Regions from separate parts of the Micromonospora sp. CNB394 genome, predicted to be linked through region 2. Evidence: riboswitches for the same ligand, from Rfam matches in the RefSeq annotation. Region 2 holds a riboswitch; each other region holds the start of a gene.
The links. A riboswitch is a leader RNA that binds a small molecule or an ion and turns the genes downstream of it on or off. The one in region 2 is predicted to bind cyclic di-AMP.

Region 1 (7,373 bases), on a different contig from region 2:
CGATGCCGACCTCGGCGGCCACCGCCTTCGCCACCGTGGTGTTGTCGCCGGTGAGCAGCACCGGCCGCAGGCCCAGCTCACGCAGCCGGGCGACCGCCGCCCGGCTGGTCGGCTTCACCCCGTCGGCCACCGCGAGCACACCCCGGGCCCGACCGTCCCAGCCGGCCAGGATCGCCGTCCGCCCGGCGGCCTCCGCGCCGGACGCGGCCCGCTCGACCTCCTCGGGTACGTCGAGACCCCGCTCCCGCAGCAGCCGGGCCCGGCCGACCACCACGCTCCGGCCGTCGACGGTGCCGGTCACGCCCAGCCCTTCGGCGTTGGCGAACCCGCCGACCGGCGGCAGCGCCCCGGCCTCGGCCGCGGCCTCGGCGACGGCCCGCGCGATCGGGTGCTCGGAGGCGGCCTCCAGCGCGCCGGCCACCCGGAGCAGCTCGGCGGCGTCCTCGCCCCCGGCGGGCAGCACCTCGGCCAGCGCCATCCGGCCGGTGGTGACGGTGCCGGTCTTGTCGAGCACCACGGTGTCGACCCGGCGGGTGGACTCCAGCACCTCCGGCCCCTTGATGAGCACTCCGAGCTGCGCGCCGCGCCCGGTGCCGACGAGCAGCGCGGTCGGCGTGGCCAGGCCGAGCGCGCACGGGCAGGCGATGATCAGGACGGCCACCGCCGCGGTGAACGCGGCGGCCGGCCCGGAACCGGTGCCGAGCCACCAGCCGAGTGTGCCGGTGGCCAGCGCGATCACGATCGGCACGAACACGCCGGAGACCCGGTCGGCGAGCCGCTGCACCGCCGCCTTGCCGGTCTGCGCCTGCTCCACCAGCCGCGCCATCTGGGCGAGCTGGGTGTCGCCGCCGACCCGGGTGGCGCGGACCACCAGCCGGCCGCCGGCGTTCACCGTGGCGCCGACCACGGCGTCGCCCGGCCCCACCTCGACCGGCACCGACTCGCCGGTGAGCATGGCGGCGTCGACGGCCGAGGTGCCCTCCTCGACCACGCCGTCGGTGGCGACCTTCTCGCCGGGCCGGACCACGAACCGGTCCCCGACCGCGAGCCGGCCGACCGGAATCCGGGTCTCCTGCCCGCCGCGCAGCACCGCCACGTCCTTGGCGCCCAGTTCGAGCAGGGCCCGCAGCGCCGAGCCGGCGGTGCGCTTGGAGCGGGCCTCGAAGTACCGCCCGGCCAGGATGAACACGGTCACCCCGGCGGCGGCCTCCAGGTAGATGTTGCCGGCGCCGTCGCCGCGGGTGATGTCGAAGCTGAACGCGTGCGTCATCCCGGGCATGCCGGCGTCGCCGAGGAACAGGGCCCAGAGCGACCAGCCGAACGCGGCAAGTGTGCCGAGCGAGACGAGCGTGTCCATGGTCGCCGCGCCGTGCCGCAGGTTGACCAGCGCGGCGCGGTGGAACGGCAGCCCGCCCCAGACCACCACGGGGGCGGCGAGCGTCAGCGAGGCCCACTGCCAGTAGTCGAACTGCCAGGCCGGCACCATGGCGAGCACGATCACCGGCAGGGTGAGCACGGCGGAGACCCGGAGCCGGGTACGCGCCGCTTGCAGCTCGTCCACCGGCTCCCCGGCCGCTGCCGCCTCCGCCTGCTCGGGCGGTGGCGGCACCACGGCGGTGTAACCGGTCTTCTCGACCGTGGCGATCAGGTCGGCCGGGGCGATGTCGTCGGCGTACCGGACGGTGGCCTTCTCGGTGGCGTAGTTCACTGTCGCCTCGACGCCGTCCATCCGGTTGAGCTTCTTCTCGATCCGGGCGGCGCAGGACGCGCAGGTCATCCCGCCGATCGCCAGTTCGATCAGGTTCGGCGCGGTGGGCAGCGCCTTTCCCGTGGCAGTCATCGCGGCACCTCCGGCGCTCAACTGTGCCCGTGCCCCGGGCTGCCGTGTCCGGCGTCCGGGGTCGGTGCGGTGGTGGGTGCCGGCGCGGTGGGCACCGGCGCGGTCCGGTCGCCGGCGAGGACGGTGAACTCGGCGGTGTGCACCGCGTCGCCGTGCCGGAAGTCCAGGTAGAGACGGTACGCCCCGGCCGAGGGCACCTCGGCGGCGAACGTGATCGCCGGACCGGCCGGTGTGCGCCCGTCGCCGGGCGTGCCCTCCGGGTGCACGTGCAGGTACGCCAGGTCGCCCTGCCGCAGCGCCACCAGGTGCCCGTACGCGCCGAGGTAGGGCTGAAGGTCGGTGACCGGCCGCCCGTCGCGGCTGACGGAGAGCGTGAGCCGGCTGGTCCGGCCCGGCTCCGGCGTGCCGGTCAGGGTGACCGTGTAGCCGTCGACGGTGGTGCTGGTCGCCGGTGCCGGCAGCGGCCGGGCGGTCAGCTCGCCGGGGACCGTGACGTCCAGGCCGAGGGTCAGCGGGTCGCCGCCTTCGGGGGTGAAGTCGGCGAACGCCCGCCAGGCGCCGGGGCCGTGCAGCGGCGAGGCGACCTGCCAGGTGCCGTCGCCGGTCATCTCCGGGTGGACGTGCCGGAACCCGGAGAGGTCCCGCCGGGCGACGATCAGGTGCATGCGCTTGTCGTGGGCCACCTCGAAGCGGGTGACCGGCGCGCCGTCCGGGCCGGTGATCCGGAAGGCGAACTGTCCGGCCGGGGCGGCGGCGGGCTGGAACGTGTAGCCGCGTTCGGAGACGAGCAGCCCGCCGGGCGGGTGCGCGGAGGCCCCGTTCTCGTCACCGTGGCCGGTGCCGCCGGCCCCGTGGTCGCTGTCGCTGTCGTCGTGGCGGGTGTCGGCGGCCGGGGCGACGGGATCGGCCAGGGTGCCGATCCCGTACGCCGCGCCGAACACCGCCACGAGGCCGAGGGCGAAGCCGCTGAGCTTCGTCGCCGTGTTCATGGTGTCTCCTCGGTTTCTGCGGGTCCGCCGGACCCGTCACGCACCGACGAGGTCGTAGCCGGCCTCGTCGACCGCCGCGCGGACCGCGTCCACGTCCAGCGGGTTCCGACTGGTGACGGTGACCCGGCCGCCGGCCAGGTCGACCTGGACGTCGGTGACGCCCGGAAGCGCGCTCAGCTCGGTGCTCACCGAGTTGACGCAGTGCCCGCAGGTCATGCCGTTCACCTGGTACGTGGTCTCCATCTCGCCCTCCGATCTCATACCCCCCTGGGGTACGACTCGAACGTTAGCATACCCCCAAGGGGTACGCTATCCTCGGTGTCATGACCGCGCCGTCCAGCCCGACCCGGGGCTACACCGCCAGCAAGGACCAACTCCTCGCCCGGCTCCGCCGGATCGAGGGCCAGGTCCGTGGCATCGAGAAGATGGTCGAGGACGACCGCTACTGCATCGACGTGCTGACCCAGATCTCGGCCATCCAGGCGGCGCTGGACAAGGTCGGCCTCGGCCTGCTCGACGGCCACGCCCGGCACTGCATGCACGAGGGCGCCGCCGAGGGCCGGGCCGACGAGATGGCGACCGAGATGATGGCCGCTGTCGGCCGCCTCATGAAGCGCGGCTGAAACGGTCACCCGCCCGTCCCGGGCCCGGCCTGCCGGGCCGGGCGAGCCGGGCTGCCTACCATGGCCGGGCGACGCCCCGGACGTGGTCGACACGTCCACGCCGGCCGGGTGACCAGACCGGTCCGGCGGACCAGGCGTCGCCGCGACCGTTGGGAGAGACGCCATGGGTGCCGACCACACCCGCCCCGCAGCCGCCGCGCCGCCGGGCGTACGACGGCTGCTCGTCGCCGTGGTGGTTCCGCTGTTCGCGCTCACCGTGATCGCGGCGCTGGTGCTCTGGCCCCGGCAGGACCGGGAGCCGGTCGGCGGCGCGGACGTCCCCCGCTACCACGGCACCGTGACCCGGGTGGTCACCGAGCCCTGCCCGCCCACCCCGGAGACGCCGGCCGGTGGAGGTGGCCCCTGCGGCACCGTGACCGTCACCGCCGAGCAGGGCCCGGACGCGGGCCGGCCGGTCGAGATGCCGATCCCGGCCGGGCCGGGCGCGCCCCGGGTCGCCGTCGGCGACGAGGTCGTCCTGGTCGAACTGACCGACCCGGCCGACCCGGCGGTGAAGTCCTACAACATCGCCGAGCACCAGCGCGGCACACCGCTGATCTGGCTGATGGTGCTGTTCGCCGCCGCGATCGTGGCGTTCGGCCGCTGGCGCGGGCTCGCCGCGCTCGGCGGGCTGGTGGCCAGCTTCGCCATCGTGCTCGGCTTCGTGCTGCCGGGCATCGGGTCCGGCCGGCCGCCGCTGCTGGTGGCGATCGTGGGCGCCGCGCTGATCATGTTCGTGGTGCTCTACCTGACCCACGGGATCACCGCGCAGACGTCGGTGGCGGTGCTCGGCACGCTCGGCAGCCTGGTGGTCACCGGCGTGCTCGGCCTGCTCGCCACGTCCGCCACCCACCTGACCGGCTTCGGCAGCGAGGACGCCACCACGCTGTCCATGTTCCAGGCCGACGTGGACCTGCACGGGCTGTTGCTGGCCGGCATCATCATCGGCTCGCTGGGCGTGCTGGACGACGTCACAGTCACCCAGGCGGCCACCGTCACCGAACTGGCACACGCCAACCCGGGCCTGTCCCGGCGGCAGCTCTACCGGGCCGCGACCCGGGTCGGCCGGGCGCACATCGCGTCCACCGTCAACACCATCGTGCTGGCGTACGCGGGCGCCTCGCTGCCGCTGCTGCTCCTGCTGGTCGCCGACGCCCGACCGGTCAGCCAGATCCTCACCAGCGAGTTCCTCGCCCAGGAGATCGTCCGCAGCGCGGTGGCCACGCTCGGCCTGATCGCCGCCGTACCGCTGACGACCGGACTGGCCGCGATCGTGACCACCGCCGGACGGCGCTCGCGCGGCGCGGAACCGGCGCCACCCGCGCCCCGGCCGCCGGCCGGGCGGGACGACGCGCTGGAGGCGCTCGGCGGCGGGAAGAGTACGGAGGCCGCATGGTGACACTGCGCAGCGTGACCATCGATTTCAAACGCGACGCTGGTCACGGTGCGCCACGGCGAAATCTCGCTATTGGTCGGCTTCCGGACGTAGAACCTCAGGAGTGCTGTCAGGTAACCTCGCTGCCGGTCACCGCCGAAGGCGCGCACCGGCGCCAGCGGTGCCGCCGCCCAATCGCCCGCGGGCGAGCCGGGGAACCAGGTACATGGGGTGAATCCGCGACAGCGGTAGGGGCCACTTCCGTCCCGAACCCGTCAGCTAACCCGGTCGGCGGCCGACGGAAGGGAACATTGTGACGGCACCCCTGCGCCGCTGGCTGACACCCGTGGTGGCCGTGCTGGCCTCGCTGGCCGTGCTGGCCGGGCCCACCCCGGCGACCGCGGCCCCCACTGCGGCGGCCCCCGGCACCCCCTCGGGTCACGAGGAGGACGGCGAACCGCCGCTCATCACCGAGGCGATCGACGCCGCCAACCGCAACTTCCTCCAGGCCAAGGCGAAGCTGGCCAAGTCGCAGGACCGCCAGCGGCGGCTGGCGGCCGAGGTGAAGACGGCACAGGCCGAATTCGACGCGCTCAGCCCACAGGTCAACCAGCTCGCCGCCCAGTCCTACCGGACCGGCCGGATGGGCGCGATGGCGATGCTGCTGGAGAGCAACTCCCCCGATTCGTTCGTCCGCCGGGTCAACGCCCTGGACGAACTGAACCTCCTCAACGCGCAGCGCCTGGCCGCCATCAACGCGGTCAAGACCCGCGCCGAGCAGGCCAAGATCGCGCTCGACGCCGAGGTGCGCGAGCAGGAGAAGCAGAAGAACGCGATGGAGCGCGAGAAGGTGCAGGCCGAGCGCGCGCTGAAGCTCGTCGGCGGTCTCGGCTTCACCGGCGGCCTGGTCTCCGCCACCTCACCGGTCGCCAAGATCGCCCCCGGCCGCACCGCCGACGGCGGCTGGAAGGCCGAGTCGTGCAGCGAGGACGACCCGACCACCTCGGGCTGCGTCACACCGCGCACACTGCACGCCTACCAGGAGGTCCGCCGCGCGGGCTTCAAGCGCTTCGTGGGCTGCTACCGGCCCGGCGGGCCGTGGGAGCACCCCAAGGGCAAGGCGTGCGACTGGTCGCTCCAGAACAGCGGCTTCGCGCCCTGGCACAACAACGACACCCGCCGGTACGGCAACGAGGTCGCCGCCTTCCTCATCCGCAACGCCGACCGGCTGGGCATCTACTACGTCATCTGGAACCGGCAGATCTGGTTCCCGGCCACCGGCTGGCGTTCGTACAGCGGACCGTCGAACCACACCGATCACGTCCACATGTCGCTGCTCTGACCCGGACACGACGAAGGGGCCGCCCCGAGGGCGGCCCCTTCGTCGCCCTACGGGTCAGCCGGCCAGCGCCGGGTCGGCGGGCGCCGCCGGAGCGGGCAGCGGGGCCGGGGACTGCGCCACGGTCCGCACCTCGCCGCCGGCGAGCCGGTACGACATGCCCACCACCGTGCACCGCCCGGCCGCCACCCGCTCGGCCAGTACGGCGGACCGGGCCAGCAGCGTCTCCACCGTCTGCGCGATGTGCACGTCGATGATGCCGTCGAGGTCGTCGACGCCCTGGCGGGCGGCGCGCAGCAGGCTGGGCGAGACCGCGTCCACCACCGCGCCCAGGTGCCCGACCGGGGCGGCGCCGGTCCGGACCCCCTCCCGGGCGGCCTGGACCGCGCCGCACGAGTCGTGGCCGAGCACCACCACGAGCGGCGTGCCGAGCACGGTGACCGCGTACTCGACGCTGCCGAGCACCTCCGGCCCGGCGGTGTGCCCGGCCGTCCGCACCACGAAGAGGTCACCGAGACCGCGATCGAAGATGATCTCGGCGGCGAGCCGCGAGTCGGAGCAGCCGACGATCACCGCGAAGGGGTGCTGGCCGACGGCGACCGCCGCCCGGTGCCCGGCGTCCTGATTCGGATGCTGCGGAGCGCCACTGACGAACCGGTGATTACCGGCACGCAGCTCGGTCAGTGCCTGCTCCGGGGTGCTCGGCGTCATGTCCCTCACCTCGTCTACCTGGGGAACCACCAGGCCGAACGGCCTCGCGACCCACGGTCACACGCACCTGGGGGCCCGTCAAGATTCGTGATACGCATTTCATACTTTCCCGTGCCGGCCCGCGCCGGGCCGGTACTACCGAGCAGGGGAATAGCATGACCACCATGGCGACCACACCAGCTGAGGGCGGGAGCCGCCGTAACTGGACCTTCCTCACCAACCACGGCCACGTGCTGCTCGCGATCGCACGCAATCCCACCGCCCGGCTGCGGGACGTGGCCGACGAGGTGGGCGTGACCGAACGGGCGGCCCAGGCCATCGTCGCCGACCTGGAGGCGGGGGGCTACCTGCGGCGTACGCGGGTGGGACGGCGCAACGAGTACACGATCAACCCGAAGGGACGCTTCCGGCACCCGGCCGAGGCCGACCAGCAGGTCGGCGCCCTGCTGGCCCTCTT
Region 2 (7,373 bases):
ACAGCCGATCTGCTCCACCGCGGAGAAGCCCAGCGCGTTGAGGTAGCTCTCGGTCACCTCGCCGCGTACGCCGATGCTGTGCGACCGGTCCAGCACGGCCTTGCAGAACGCGCGGACCGGCTCGTCGATCGGCCGCAGGTACTCGCGGTCGCCGTCGACGTTCGTCTGCACGCCGACGCCGAGCACCACCACCGGGATCTTCAGCCGCTCGATCAGTTTGGTCAGCGGCGTCAGGCGGTGCACGAAGCTGCGCCGGAACGCGTTGGCGAGCGGTACGACGAACACGTCGTGCCGCTCGTTGATCTCGTCGGCGAGGCGCGGCCCGGCCGGGCTGCGGGTCGCGGTGATCTCGGCCGTGGAGGTGGCGAGCAGCTTGTGCGCGGCGTGGCTGAAGACCAGGTTGCCGCTGTTGTCCCCGATCCAGTTGCCGGCGAACGTCTCCTCCGGTGTGAGGACGTCGAACGGGCCCTTGCGGGCGCGGAGCAGGATCCGCTGGTGCATCCGGTTCGCTCACCTTCCGTACGGCCCGGTGTGCGGGCGGGAGCCGGGTGGGCTCCGGCGCGTGCAGGAACAGGAATCCTATCCGCCGCCCCGGCGGAGCCGAGCGGACGTCGGCTCGCCGGGAACGTCCCTGTTCTCCCGGGGTAGGGTGCCCGGAATGACCAGCGCGCCGACCGTCACCCGTGCCCCACGACTGCCGTCGCTGACCGGATTGCGGTGGGTCGCCGCGCTGCTGGTCTTCGGCTTCCACGCCGGCACCATGGGGATCGTCGCCGAGCCGCACCTGAAGACCGTGGTGGACAAGGCGTTCAGCCTGGGCCTGTCCGGCGTCGAGTTCTTCTTCATCCTCAGCGGGTTCGTGCTGGTCTGGTCGTACCGGGACGGGGAGCGCGCGTGGACGTTCCTGCGCCGCCGGTTCGCCAAGATCTACCCGAACCACGTGGTGACGTTCGTCGCGGCGCTGGCGGTCGCGGCCTGGTTCGCCGACCCGGTGGTGCCGTGGGCCGCGATCGCCAATTTCTTCCTGGTCCAGGCGTGGATCCCGCTGGGCGGCTACTTCTACAGCGTCAACAACGTGAGCTGGTCGCTCTCCTGCGAGCTGGCCTTCTACCTGTGCCTGCCGCTCGTGGTGCCGTGGCTGCGCCGGGCCCGTACCGGCGTGCTGCGCACCGTGCTGGTCGCGGCGCCGCTGCTCATCCTGGCGCTGTGGCCCGGCCAGCACCTCGTGCCGGAGGAGCAGCGGTGGTGGTTCACCCAGATCTTCCCGGTGACCCGGTCGCTGGAGTTCTGGATGGGCGTGGCCGCCGCCGAGCTGATGCGCCGGCACCGCTGGCGCGGACCGAACCTCGCCGCCGCCACCGGGATCTTCGTCGCCACCTGGGTGGTCGCCGCGCTGTGGATCCCGGCCGAGTTCTGGGCGGCGCTGCTCGCGGTCGCGTACCTGCTGGTCATCGCCGCCGCGGCGGACGCCGACGTGCGTGGCCGGCGCACCCCCTGGCGGTCCCGGGCGATGGTCTGGCTCGGTGAGGTCTCGTTCGCCTTCTACCTGGTGCACGTGCTGGTCATGGTCACCGTGCTGCGGCTGACCGGGCACTGGGGGACCGGGCTGCCCGGCTGGCGCGGCCCGGTCGCGGTGCTCGGCTTCCTGGTGGTCACGCTCGCGCTGGCCGCCGCGCTGCACCGCTGGGTGGAGGTGCCGATGATGCGCCTGCTCGGCCCGTCCCGCCGGGCCCGCGCGGCGTCGCGCGCACCGGCCGTGCCGGCTCCGCGCGAGCCCGCCGAGGCAACCGCCGGCCCGGCCGCCGACGACGGCGCGAGGCCCGTCACCGGTCCGGCCGAGGGCATCGAGTACGCCGGGCGGCGTCGCCCGGACTGACCCGCGCACACGTCCGCCGGTCGATCCGCGACACGCCGTGCGGCGGTGTGCTCGTGAGGGATCGGCGGTAGTTTGTACCCGTGCTTCCGATCGCGCTCACCTGCCCCGTGTGGTGGGTGGCGCGCTGGACCGCCCGGATGCTCGCCAGTCTCGCCGTGGTCGTCGCCTGTTCGTCCGGCGCCGCCACGCTGCCGGCCGGTGTCGCCGCTGCCGCCCCGGCTCCGGCGGTCGCCGCGTCGGCGTACCCGGTCGTGGACGCCCCGACCGCCGCGCGGCCGGAAGTCGACCGCGTCGCCGAGCGGCACGCCGGTCCCGCCGGGGTTCCGGGGCCCGCGCCCCGGGCCGCCGCCCCGGCCGTCGCGGAGCCGGTCCCGGCCGGCCGGACCGCCGCGCCGGCCGGCCCACGGGCCCCGCCCGCCCGCTGATCCGCCCACGGGCCGCGCCCGTTCCCCGCACCCACCGAACTCATCTCCGCACCCGCCCCCGGCGCCCTTGCACCGGCCGCCCGGCGAGGTCGTGCGGGCCCTCCCGCCAGGTCCTTCCGATGAGGTGCCGACCATGTCGCAGACCGCTCTGTACCACTTCCTCACCTCCGTGCCCGAGGCCGCCGCCATCTGGTCCTTCCTGCTGCTGCTCGCCCTCGGCCTGCTCGCCGCGCTCGTCGCCCGCCCCGAACGCGACCCCGTACCGGATGCCGTCGCCGAACCGGCCGACGCCGACGCCGCCCGCCGCGACGACCTGGTCCGGTACGCCGAGGAGGTGGCGGTGGCAGCCGCCGGGGCCGCCCAGACGGCCGGTCGCCGCCGGGAGCGGTGGCTGGCCGAGCAGGACGAGGCGGACCGGGCCTGGACCGCGTACGACGAGGCGGACGCCGCCGCCCGCCGCCTGGCCGGCGCCGCCGCGCTGGCCGCCCCGCGCACGCCTCGCACCCCGGCGGAGTACGCGGCCCGGGAACGCTGGCTGCACCACGCCGCCATGACCGCGCACTGGCGGGGCGACCTGACCGCCCGCCAGCTCGCCGACGTGCTGGCGGGCCGCAACGGGTGGGATCCGCGCCGGCACCCGGCCGAGCAGGAGATCGTGCTGGCCCGGACCATCAGGGACGGGCGCCGGGCCGGATGGGAGAGCGCCGCCGCGCGGGAGCGGGCGGCCTGGCGGGACGCGGAACTGGCTGCCGAGGCCGCCCGGACGCTCGCCGCCGAGGCGTACGCGGCCGCGGCGGCGCTGCGGCCCGCCCCGGCGTACGAGAGCGCGACGACGAGCCCCGTGCCGGTGCCCGCGTCGGTCCGCAACGCCCGGTGGCGCCCGGCCCGGGTGGGCTGAGACGGCCGTCTCGACCGAATCGTTACCCGGAAGGTGGTGAGCCCGGTCACCCGCGTTACCGAAACGGGCGCCGGGCGCAGAACGGGTCATCGAGTCGCGCAATTGCCGGCCCGGTGGTCGCGGTCTGTCCGCTTTTCGCCGCGCGGTGCCGTCGAAACTGCTTGTCCCATTGAGTGAAGTGAGTAACAGGGTGTTCCGAAATCCGTTACCGCAGATCACGTTTACCCAGGTGGGAGCGCTTGGCATCGGACATACCCACCGGTAGTGTCGGCGCGGTCCGATGCGGTAATCGATCGCCGACGGCGACGCCGCACCGACCCGCCTAATCGTGTTCCACGAACCGGGGACCCACGAGCAACATCGGGGTGAATCCGCGAGCCCACGGCCCGCGGTAGGGCGTACTTCCCGCCCGAATCCGTCAGCTAACCCGGTCGGCGGCCACGGAAGGAGTACCCCTCGTGCCCATCCCTCGATCGTCCCCCCGCCTCCACGGCGACGCGGTGCCCGCGCCGGCCTGACGCGCGACCGGCAAAACCGCCCCCTCGGGCGCCCGGCATCACGGGCGTTCCCGATCCCCCGGCCATCCGGCCCATTCAGCACGTGTGAGTTCCTCCGCGTGCCGGGCCGGCCTGCGCCACACACCCCGTGGAGGATTTCGTGAAGCACCACCTGAAGCGTCAACTGCGACGGATCGTCACCGAACGTCCGTACCGGATCATCGCCGGATCGGCCGCCGCGCTGGTGCTGGCCGCCGGCGCCGGCACCGTCGCCACCGCCGGTGACGACGCCCCGGTCCAGGAGAACACCGCGGCGGTCGCCGATCTCGGCGCCGCCCGCCTCGGCGAGCAGCCCGCCGCCCGCAGCGAGGCCCGCATCGCCGTACCGCAGGCGTCGCCCAGCGTCTCCGCCGCGCCCAGCGCCTCCGCCGTGCCCAGCGCGTCGCCGACAACCGCCCGGCCGGCCAAGGCCGCGGCCGACCCGGACACCACGCCCGAGGCCGAGCCGAAGCCGCCGTCGAGCAAGTCGCTCGACTACGACTACCAGGCGCAGATCAACTACTTCTACTGCGGCCCGGCCGCCGTGCGCAACGCGCTCAGCGCCGCCGGCATCGAGCGCACCCAGGACGCGCTCGCCGGCCCGCTCGGTACCACCGAGATGGGCACCAACTCGGCCGAGGACACCACCCGGGTGCTCAACCAGCAGGTCAATGGCAACCCGTACCGGACCCGGATGATTCCCGGCTCGGCCACTCCGGCCCAGATGGACCGCCTCCAGGCCGACGTGGTCGAGGCGATCAACGACGGCCGCGGGATCGTCGCGAACGTCGCCGGTACCGCCACCGACACCAACGGCGGCTGGCACTCGTTCCCGGGCGGCCACTACGTCGCGGTGGTCGGCTACAAGGACGACGGCCGGACCGTGCGGATCGCCGACTCGGCCGACCCGTCGCTGCCGTCGTACTGGGTGACCACTATCGACCTGGCGCACTGGATCGCCAGCCGCGGCTACTCCGCCTGACCGTCCTGACACGCCGGAGGCCGGCACCCCGTTCCGGGGTGCCGGCGCGGCCCTCGCACGCGCCCTTGCGCGCCGATCTTGGACTTGTGGCGCCCAGTGTGTCCGGCTCGCCCGCGATGGAAGGTGCCACAACTCCAAGATCGCAGAGGTTTCGGGGCGGCCCTGGGCGCAAGATGGGATCGGTGGAGATCTTGGTGGAAAAGGGCCCCTATGCGGGCCGTTTGGTACCAAGATCTCTCGGAGCCGGGAGCCCTTGACAACTCCACTCACAGGCCGATGGTGAGGGTGGAGCGTGGGCGGGGCGGGCGGGTTCGGTCTCGCCTGACCGGTGCGGGCGGTGGCAGACTGCGCCAATGGGCGATACGACGGGGAAGCGGCACCTGATTCTCCTGCACGGCATGGGCGCCACCGGCGAGGTGTGGCTGCCCTGGGCACCGCTGCTGGAGCGCCGCTGGCCCGGCCGCTGGCTCGCCCCCGACCTCGCGGGTCACGGCTGGTCGCCGCCGCTGCCCGGCTACTCGTTCGAAGCCCTGGCCCAGCGCGTCGCCGACGGGCTCGGCCCGGTCCGGCTCGGCCCCGACGACCGGCTGGTGGTGCTCGGGCACTCGCTCGGCGGGGTGGTGGCACTGGCGCTCGCGGCCCGGCAGCGGGGACATCCGGTCGACGCGGTCGTGGGGCTCGGCATCAAGGCGGTCTGGTCCCCGGCCGAACTGGCGAAGTCGCAGGAGCTGGCCGCCCGGCAGGTCACCTGGTTCGCCACCCGGGACGAGGCGGCTCGCCGCTACCTGCGGGTGTCCGGGCTCGCCGGGCTGTTCGCCCCGGACCACCCGGTGGTGGAGGCGGGGCTGCGGCGGGAGGACGGCCGCTGGCGGCTCGCCATGGACCCGGCCGCGTTCGCGGTCGGCGAGCCCCGGTTGCCGGTGCTGCTGGCCGCCACCGACGTGCCCGTCCTGCTGGCCCGGGGCGAGCTGGACCCGATGGTGACCGACGCGCAGCTCAAGGAACTGGGCGCACCGGTGGCCACGCTGCCCGGGCTGGGCCACAACGCGCACGTCGAGGACCCGGAGGCGGTACTCGCCCTGCTCGACCCGTACCTCTGAGCGGGCCTACACCTCGGCGCGCGGCGCCGGGACCGCCCAGTCGGGTTCCAGCTCGCGGCGGGCGGCGGCGAGGAACGCCTCGGCGTACCCGTCGGCGGGGAAGTCGCCCAGGTAACGCGTCCGGGCCGCCCAGCGTTGCGCCGCCTTCGGGTCGGCGTCGAGCAGGCCGGTGAGCACGTCGTCCACGTTGGACATGTCCCGCCGCAGCACGTAGCCGGACGCCGCGAGCGGGAACCGCTCGACGAAGTGCTCGCCGTCGGCACCGGTGTCGGTGACCGCGTACGGCTTGCCGGAGTAGAGCCAGTCGGAGATGACCCCTGATACGTCGGAGACCAGCGCGTCGGCGCGGTTGACGCACTCGGTGAGCGTCAGCGCGCGGCTCGCGGCGGCACCGAACAGGTGCGGCCGGCCGGTCTTCGCCCGGTCGGCGGCGAGCAGTTCGGTGAGCCGGGCGAGCTGGCGGGCCGAGGCCGGGTTCTTGTCGGTGTACGGGTGGGCGCGCAGGATCACCGCGGCGCCCCGGTCGATCAGCCGGCGGATCAGCGTCTCGGCCACCGGCAGCGAGCAGTAGTTGGCGTCGGCGTGGTGCCCGGTCCAGGTCGGGGTGTAGAGGACCGTCGGGTGCGCCGGCGGGGTGACCGGCTCCCGGCGTACCTCGATGGCCTCGACCTGGGGGCGGCCGACCACGACGAACTTGTCGGCGGGGATCTCCACGCCGGCGCGGGCGTACCTGTCGATCGCCGCCTGCCCGGCCACGAAGATCTTGTCGAAGATGGCCGAGACCGGGTTGGCGCTTGGCGCCTTGTCGCTGTCGCCGTGGTGCAACTGCACGTGGGTGAGCTGGTTGAACCGGATCACGTGGGCGTTCTTCGCGCCGTGGTTGACGTAGAACGCCACCCGCAGGCTCGGCACCAGCGCCTCGTCCAGCGCCTTCAGCGTGGGGCAGAGGACCACCGGGGCGCTGGTGGCGGCGGCCACCGTCGCCAGGAACTCCGGCTCGCGCAGCACCACCACGAACGGGCGGCCGATCCGCTCCAGGTACGGCAGCCACATGGTGACCTGGTACTCCGAGCCGGGCGGGGCGGAGAAGTGCAGCAGGAACTCGGGCTGGTGGCGGCGCAGCGCCCGGCCGACCGGTCCACCTCCGGCGGGCGGCCGGAACCGGCGCCGGGCGAGGTCCAGCGCGACCGCACCGCATCCGGCGCCGACGAGCAGCGCGGCGGCGAGCGCCGTCCAGGCGGGAAGTGCCAGGGCGGCGGCGAGCGCCACCACGGCGAGCAGCACCAGCAGCGCGTCGCCGAGCCGGGCGGCGACCACGGGTGTCCACGTACGGACCGGGAGGTTCGCCGCGCGGATCTCCAGCGCGCCGGCCTGCCGCAGCGGGCCGACCAGCAGCACCAGGCCGAGCAGGACCAGCGCGGTGGCGGCCAGCGCCGGGTCGAAGCCGTCGTCGAGGCGACGCGCGTAGCCGACCAGGATGCCGGCGGCGACGAGCACCGTCTCGGCGAGCCCGTCGGCCGACGGCCGGACCCGGCGCTCCCAGGCGGTGGCGGCGA
Region 3 (7,373 bases), on a different contig from region 2:
GCCCCGTCCGGGCCGATCGTCCTGGTCGGGCACTCGATGGGCGGGATGACGGTGATGGAGTACGCCCACCGCCACCCCGACCGGTTCGCCGCGCGTACCGCCGGGCTGGTCTTCGTCTCCACCACCGCCGAGGGGCACACGCACACCGCGTACGGGCTGTCCCCCCGGATCACCCGGCTGATCCGCCTGGCCGAGACCACAGGCGCCGGGGTGCTGGCCCGCTGCGGTGGCTGGCGGCCCCCGCACGCGCTGCTGCGCGCGCTGCGCCCGAGCATCCGCTGGATGCTGTTCGGCGACCGCTGCGACCCGGCCGACATCCGGCTGGTCACCTCCGCGGTGGCCCGGGCCACGCTGCGCTCGATCGGCGGTTTCCGCGCCTCGATCGGCGCCCAGCACCGGCTGGAGACGCTCGCCGCGCTCGGCGGGCTGCCGGCCGCCGCGCTGGTCGGGGACCGGGACCGGCTCACCCCGCCACCCTGCGCCGAGTCGATCGCGGCGGCGCTGCCCACCACGGAGCTGACGGTCTGCCCGGGTGCCGGGCACATGCTGATGATGGAGCGCCCCGGCGAGGTGAACGCCGCCCTCACCGGCGTGCTGGACCGGGTGCTGGCCGGCCGCCCGGCCGCCCGCCTCTGAGCTTCTCCCGCTCGCCGAGCGGCACCGGCGTACGCCACGTGCGCGGCATGCCCCGACGTGCCGGTTGCCGGCGGCCCGTACCCTCATTCAGCCCGTCGTGCCCTCCGAACACAGGAGCATCCGCGTTGACCGACCAGACCACGCTGGACCGGGAGATCGCCGCCGAGCAGCGCCACCTCGACCGGGTGTACGCCCGGCTGGCCGAGCTGCGCCGGTCGGCGGCCGACGCCGAGCGGGAGGGCTACCGGCTGGCCCGGGTCGGCAACTTCGGCGCGCTGGTCGAGCGGGACGCGATGGTCTTCCACGCCGCCCGGCGCCGGCACGTGCTGGACGCCGAGCACGAGGGGCTGGTGTTCGGGCGGCTGGATCTGCGTACCGGGCAGGTGCTGCACGTCGGGCGTCTCGGTGTGCGGGGTGTGGACGCGGAGACGCTGGTGGTGGACTGGCGGGCGCCCGCCGCCGCCGCGTTCTACCAGGCCACGCCCGCCGCGCCGCGTGGCGTGGTGCGCCGCCGCACGATCCAGTCGGCGGCCGAGAAGGTCACCCGGATCGAGGACGACCTGCTGGACCCGGAGGCCGCCCCGCCGGACATGGCGGTGGTCGGTGACGGGGCGCTACTGGCCACGCTGTCCCGGGCCACCGGCCGGGGCATGCGGGACATCGTCGCCACCATCCAGCGCGAGCAGGACGAGGCGATCCGCTCCCCCGGCAACGGCGTCACGATCGTCTCCGGCGGCCCCGGCACCGGCAAGACGGCGGTGGCGCTGCACCGGGCCGCGTACCTGCTCTACTCCGACCGGGCCCGGTACGCCGGCGGCGGCATCCTGGTGGTCGGCCCGTCCGGCGTGTTCGTCGAGTACATCGCCTCGGTGCTGCCCTCGCTCGGCGAGGAGACCGCCACGCTGCACTCGCTGGGCTCGCTGTTCCCCGGCCTGTCCGCGTCCCGGACCGACCCGCCGGACGTGGCGGCGGTGAAGGGCTCGCTGCGGATGCGCCGGGTGCTGGAACGCGCGGTACGCGACGCGGTGCCGGACTCTCCGGCCGAGCTGCGCCTGCTCTACCGGGGCGAGTTGCTGCGCCTGGAACGCCCCGCGCTGGACGCGATCCGGGACCGGACGCTGGCCCGTGGGGCGCGCCGCAACGAGGTACGCCGAACGGCGTTCGACGCGGTGCTCGCCGCGCTCTACGCGCAGGCCCGCACGCTGCGGGTGGGCCGGCTGCCGGAGCAGCCCGCGTTCGAGGACGAGATCATCGAGCGGCCGGAGTTCCGCGAGTTCCTCAAGGCGTGGTGGCCCCGGCTGCACCCGCGGCACGTGCTGGGCTGGCTGGCCCGCCCGGATCGGCTGCGCCGCTACGCCGAGGGGATCCTCTCCTCGGCGGAGATCCGGCTGCTCGGCGACGCGTACCGGACGCTCGGGGCCGAGGGACTGACGGTGGCCGACATCGCGCTGCTGGACGAGCTGGACGCGCTGCTCGGCAAGCCGGTGCAGCGGGCCCGGCCCAGGCGCGACCCGTACCAGCTCGCCGGTGGCGTGCGCGAGCTGAGCACGTACGCCGACCGGCAGCGCGCCGCCCGCGCGGCGGCGCGGGAGCGTCCGGCCGACTACCGCGACTACGCGCACGTGGTGGTGGACGAGTCGCAGGACGTCTCGCCGATGCAGTGGCGGATGGTCGGCCGGCGCGGGCGGCTGGCGTCCTGGACCGTGGTCGGTGACCCGGCGCAGACCGCCTGGACCGGCGACCCGCAGGAGCTGGACCGGGCCCGTGACCAGGCGTTGGGCCGGCGCAAGCGGCACCGGTACGAGCTGACGACCAACTACCGCAACTCGGCGGAGATCTTCGCGGTGGCGGCGGCGGAGATCCGCCGCCTCTATCCGGACCTGCCGCTGCCCGACGCGGTGCGGTCCACGGGGGTGCCGCCGGTGGAGCGGACGGTGCCCGCCGCCGACCTGCCGGCGGCCACCGTCGAGGCGGCCGAGACGCTGCTCGGGCAGGTGGAGGGCACGGTCGGCGTGATCACGCCGGTGCCGCGCCGGGACGAGGTGGCCGGCTGGCTGGGCGGGCTCGGCGCGGGCCGGCTCCAGGTGGTGACCAGCCTCCAGGCCAAGGGCATGGAGTACGACGGCGTGGTGCTGGTGGCGCCGGGCGAGATCCGGGCCGACCCCTCGGGCGTGCGCACGCTCTACGTGGCGCTGTCCCGGGCCACCCAGCGCCTCACCACGCTCGACCCGGTGGGGTGAGTGGCCCCGCCGCCACCCGCAGTTCACTAGCATACATAGCGATGTGAACATACATTGGGCCGGGGCCGGTACGGGGCAGGAAGGGTGTTGGCGTGGGCGCAGGCCATGACCACAGCGGCGCGGTGACCAACGCGGCACACCGCCACCGGGGCCGACTCTGGGCCGCCTTCGCGCTGCTCGCCGTCCTGATGGTGGTCGAGGCGGTGGCCGCCTTCACGACCGGTTCGCTGGCACTGCTCTCCGACGCCGGGCACATGTTCACCGACGTCCTCGGCATCGGCATGGCGCTCGCCGCGATCACCGCCACCCGACGTGCCGGCACCGACCCGCAGCGCACGTTCGGGCTCTACCGGCTGGAGGTGCTCGCCGCCCTCGCCAACGCCGTACTGCTCGCCGCCGTCGCCGTCTACGTCCTGGTCGAGGCGGTACGCCGGTTCGGCGAGCCGCCGGAGGTGCTGGCCGGCCCGATGCTCGTGGTGGCAGTGCTCGGCCTGCTCGCCAACATCGTCGCGTTCGCACTGCTGCGCGCCGGGTCGAAGGAGAGCATCAATCTGCACGGGGCGTACCTGGAGGTGCTCGGCGACCTGCTCGGCTCGCTCGGCGTGATCGCCGCCGCGCTGGTCATCGCGGTGACCGACTGGTGGTGGGCGGACCCGCTGGTCGCCGTCGGCATCGGCCTGTTCATCCTGCCGCGCACCTGGCGGCTCGGCCGGGCCGCGGTGCGCATCCTGGTGCAGGCCGCGCCGGAGCACCTCCAGGTGACCGCCGTGCACGACCGGCTGGCCGCCGTGCCCGGCGTGGCCGAGGTGCACGACCTGCACGTCTGGACGCTCACCTCGGGCATGGAGGTGGCCTCGGCGCACCTGACCACCGATCCGGGCGTGGACCCGAGCGCGGTGCTGGCCGCGGCACGGGCCGCCCTGCACGAGGACTTCTCCATCGATCACGCCACGTTGCAAGTCGAACCCGGAGCGTCCGCCGGGGTGTGCGGACCGACCGAGTGGTGATTAGGACACACTTAAATCACTGTGGCTAATGTACAGTTATGCCGGTTTTGCCCCGCCTGGCGGTATTGCTCCACGGAGCCGTACCCGGGCAGCGCCGGTAGTCTCGATCGCGGCCGCACCCGCGGGCGCCACCGGCCCCGGTGGGGCGGCCGTCGCCTAATCGTCCGCAGGGACGAGCCGGGGAACCACGTACGTGGGGTGCATCCGCGTCAGCGGTAGGGATCTTCCGTCCCGAACCCGTCAGCTAACCCGGTCGGCGTTGACGGAAGGACATGTGAATGCCCCCAGTGGCACCTGTACGACGGACGGCCGCCCGGATGGCGGCCCTGATCGTCGCGACGCTGGCCCTCGGCGTCGCGACCGTTCCGGTCTCCCCCGCCTCGGCGGCGCCCGCGACCGGCCTGCTCGCCGCCGCGCCCGGCGACGACGAGGGCGGCACGCCCGAACTGCGTGCCCAGCTCGACGCGGCCAGCAAGGGCTGGTTGGAGGCGAAAGCCGCGCTGAACCGGTCGGTGAGCCGTCAGAAGCAGCTCAACGACCAGCTCGAAGCAGTCGGCGCCGAACTCGCAGTACGCGACGCCAAGGTCGGCGAGATCGCCGCGGTGGCGTACCGCAACGGCCGCCTGGGCACAGCCGGGGCGCTGCTCGGCAGCAGCAGCCCGGAGGGCTTCATGGACCGGGCCGCCGCGCTGGAGCAGGTCGCCGCGAACGAGGACCGCACACTGCGCGACCTGATCGCCACCCGGGACGAGGCCACCCGCACCCGCGCCCAGCTCGACGGCGAGATCCGCGAGCAGCGCAAGCAGGTGACGGTGATGGCCCGGCGCAAGGACCAGGTCGAGCGCGCCCTGGAGGCGGCGAACGACCGCGCCTCGCGCAGCAGCGGCGGCAGCAGCGGCAGCAGCGGCAGCGGCAGCAGCGGCAGCGGCGTGCAGGGCACCTCCAGCAAGAACGCCGAGCCGGCGCCGCGCAACTCGGACGGCTCCTGGCCGTCGGAGTCGTGCAGCGTCAACGACCCCACCCCGGCGAACGGCTGCATCACCCCGCGCACGCTGCACGCGCTGCAGCAGGCCAAGGCGGCCGGCTTCACCCGGTACGTCTCGTGCCACCGGCCCAGCGGCTCCGGTGAGCACCCGAAGGGGCGGGCCTGCGACTTCGCCGCGCAGAAGAGCGGCTTCGGCGGCGTGGCCTCCGGCGGTGACCGGACGTACGGCAACAACCTGGCCGCGTACTTCGTGCGCAACGCCGACCCGCTCGCCGTGCTCTACGTGATCTGGTTCAAGCAGATCTGGCTACCCAGCAGCGGATGGAAGTCGTACAGCGGGGCCAACGGCGACCCGTCCAGCGACCACACCAACCACGTGCACCTGTCGGTGTACTGAGCGCCCCGGCGGGCCGGCCGGATCAGGCCGGCCGGCCCTCCAGGGTCGCTCCGAGACGTGCCGCCAGGCCCAGGTGAGCCGCCCGGGCCTGGCGGAACGCGTACCCGAACAGCGGCGCCGGCGCGGTCAGCGTGATCTCCACGTCGATGCGTACCGTGCCGTCGGGCTCGTCGCGCAGCCGGGTGTGGTTGCGGACCGTCGTCGCGGGCTGCTGCCGCGCCACGGTAACCACCTCGTCCTCGCCGGCGATCAGCACGTCCGCCTGGTACGTGACCGGGAAGTGCAGCGGGCCGAGCTGCAGCCGGTCGGTGATGGCGTAGCTGGCCAGCGCGCCCGGCCGGGCCGGCAGCTTCCGGACCCGGACGATCAACGGATGCAGCTCGCCCTGGCGACTCAGATCACCCAGCAGGGCCACCGCTTCGGCCCGGCTGCACCGGGCCTGCACGGTGTAGCTGAAGCTGTCGCTGCTCTGCAAGCGGGCCCCCTCGCCGTCGTGCGTCGCGACGATCGTCCCGTACCGACGCCGGACTGGCAACGGGTAGAAGGTCCCCTGGTCGCAGGGGGTGTGAACGGCGCTCAGGCGCCGGGCAGAACCTCGGGGGTGTCGTCGGCGAACCACGGCTCGGGCGCGCCGAACAGGCCGAGCAGCCCGGTCACCCAGAGCTGCCGGTGCACGAACCGGCTCGGCTCGGTGACCACGAGCTTGACGCCGCTGACCTCGCAGGTCTGGAAGCCCGCGACCATGGCACTGATGCCGACCGAGTCGATGAACGTGACGAGCCGCATGTTCAGCTCGATCCGCGAGGGGCGGCCCTTCGCGAGCACCTCGGCGATCGCTTCCCGCACCTCGTACGCGGTGTCGACGTCGATCTCCCCACGGGGCGCGATCTGGACGACACCACCCGGTCGCATCGACTTCACGATCGACAGGCTCACGCGAGCACCTCCACTCGCCCATGACGGGCGCCTCATCAGTACGCGGGCCGCGACCGAGCGTATTCCTCTCACGGCCCGGTCGCCACCCCCCGGGATGAGCAATTCGCGAACTGGGCACACCTGGGCGTACCCAATCCGGACCTCCGGGTTCCAGTTTCCCCTTCAAGGACGGGTCGCGACCAGCCGTGCGGCTGGTCGGCCCCGCCGATCCGCCGACCAGGGTAGCGGGCGCACGCACGTCCCGCGGGCACCGGTCCCGGCGCGTTCGAGTGGTTCGTCCCGTTCACCGCCCGGTCGCCGTGACCCGGGGGTGGTTTGCCGCGCCCGCCCGCTGGGCACTGCCCGAGACAGTGAACCCGCCGGATGGACACCGGAGTCCGAAGTGGCCGCCGGCCTTCGGCACCCGAGGAGGCAGAACGATGTTCGGATCCAACCTGCTGGACCGCCGGGGCAAGGCCGAGCGGGTCGCCGACCAGGCGTGGCAGCACCTGCTCTCCGCCGTCGGTTCCGCCGGCGACAGCGTGCGCGACGCCACCCGGACCGCCCGCCGCAGTTCCTCCGGCCTGGCCGACGACGCCACCGACCTGGTCGGCACCGCCGCCGAGGAGGCACGCCGCCGGGCCGGCCTCGCGTTCGACGCGCTCGCCGGCCGCCGGCCCGCGCTGCCCTGGACGCTGCTGATCGCGGCGGCGCTCGCCGGCGCGGCGATCGGCTGGGCCGCCGGGACCGCCGCACGCGCCGCCGGCAGCCGGGACCGCACCGCGAACGAGATCGAGTTCGTGGACGTCGACCGGCCGAACTCGCCGGCCGGCCTGGACGGCTGAGCGACAGGCGACCCGACACGGTGGCCGCTCCCGGGACGCCCGGGGGCGGCCACCGTGCTGCCCCACCCGCACCGGGTGAGGCCCGCTCACCCGGGACACGCGCAGGATCGCGGGTGCGGGACCACACGCCCGTGCCGCGATCGACGGGAGGGAGAGCCGGATGGCCACCGACACGATCACGCGTACCGACCGGGACATCCAGTCCGCCGTGCTCGACGAGCTGACCTGGGAGCCACGGGTCGGCCCGGACGAGATCGGGGTGACAGTCACCGAGGGCGTGGTGACGCTGACCGGCCGGGTGGACAGCTACGCCAAGAAGTGGGCCGCCGAGCGGGCCGCCCACCGGGT

Region 1: it holds a riboswitch for cyclic di-AMP, as region 2 does, so the genes downstream of both, C569_RS0110595 (hypothetical protein) here and C569_RS0105870 (C39 family peptidase) in region 2, are expected to answer to the same signal.
Region 3: it holds a riboswitch for cyclic di-AMP, as region 2 does, so the genes downstream of both, C569_RS0117700 (hypothetical protein) here and C569_RS0105870 (C39 family peptidase) in region 2, are expected to answer to the same signal.

What each region holds. Positions count from the first base shown of each region.
Region 1 covers NZ_KB895830.1:139,304-146,676, reverse strand. Annotated here, with positions in the region: gene C569_RS0110620 (cation-translocating P-type ATPase) at 1-1,840, opposite strand, end outside; gene C569_RS0110615 (hypothetical protein) at 1,858-2,829, opposite strand; gene C569_RS0110610 (heavy-metal-associated domain-containing protein) at 2,866-3,072, opposite strand; gene C569_RS0110605 (metal-sensitive transcriptional regulator) at 3,153-3,452, shown strand; gene C569_RS0110600 (YibE/F family protein) at 3,616-4,890, shown strand; cyclic di-AMP (ydaO/yuaA leader) riboswitch at 5,045-5,176, shown strand; gene C569_RS0110595 (hypothetical protein) at 5,180-6,208, shown strand; gene C569_RS0110590 (carbonic anhydrase) at 6,263-6,916, opposite strand; gene C569_RS0110585 (helix-turn-helix domain-containing protein) at 7,072-7,373, shown strand, end outside.
Region 2 covers NZ_KB895827.1:9,541-16,913, forward strand. Annotated here, with positions in the region: gene C569_RS0105850 (polysaccharide pyruvyl transferase family protein) at 1-501, opposite strand, end outside; gene C569_RS0105855 (acyltransferase) at 659-1,876, shown strand; gene C569_RS0105860 (hypothetical protein) at 1,957-2,301, shown strand; gene C569_RS0105865 (hypothetical protein) at 2,435-3,199, shown strand; cyclic di-AMP (ydaO/yuaA leader) riboswitch at 3,509-3,651, shown strand; gene C569_RS0105870 (C39 family peptidase) at 3,857-4,717, shown strand; gene C569_RS0105875 (alpha/beta fold hydrolase) at 5,071-5,817, shown strand; gene C569_RS0105880 (CDP-glycerol glycerophosphotransferase family protein) at 5,824-7,373, opposite strand, start outside.
Region 3 covers NZ_KB895839.1:92,395-99,767, forward strand. Annotated here, with positions in the region: gene C569_RS0117685 (alpha/beta fold hydrolase) at 1-636, shown strand, start outside; gene C569_RS0117690 (AAA family ATPase) at 762-2,876, shown strand; gene C569_RS0117695 (cation diffusion facilitator family transporter) at 2,969-3,883, shown strand; cyclic di-AMP (ydaO/yuaA leader) riboswitch at 4,027-4,157, shown strand; gene C569_RS0117700 (hypothetical protein) at 4,162-5,265, shown strand; gene C569_RS0117705 (SRPBCC family protein) at 5,288-5,800, opposite strand; gene C569_RS0117710 (STAS domain-containing protein) at 5,842-6,201, opposite strand; gene C569_RS0117715 (hypothetical protein) at 6,621-7,025, shown strand; gene C569_RS0117720 (BON domain-containing protein) at 7,186-7,373, shown strand, end outside.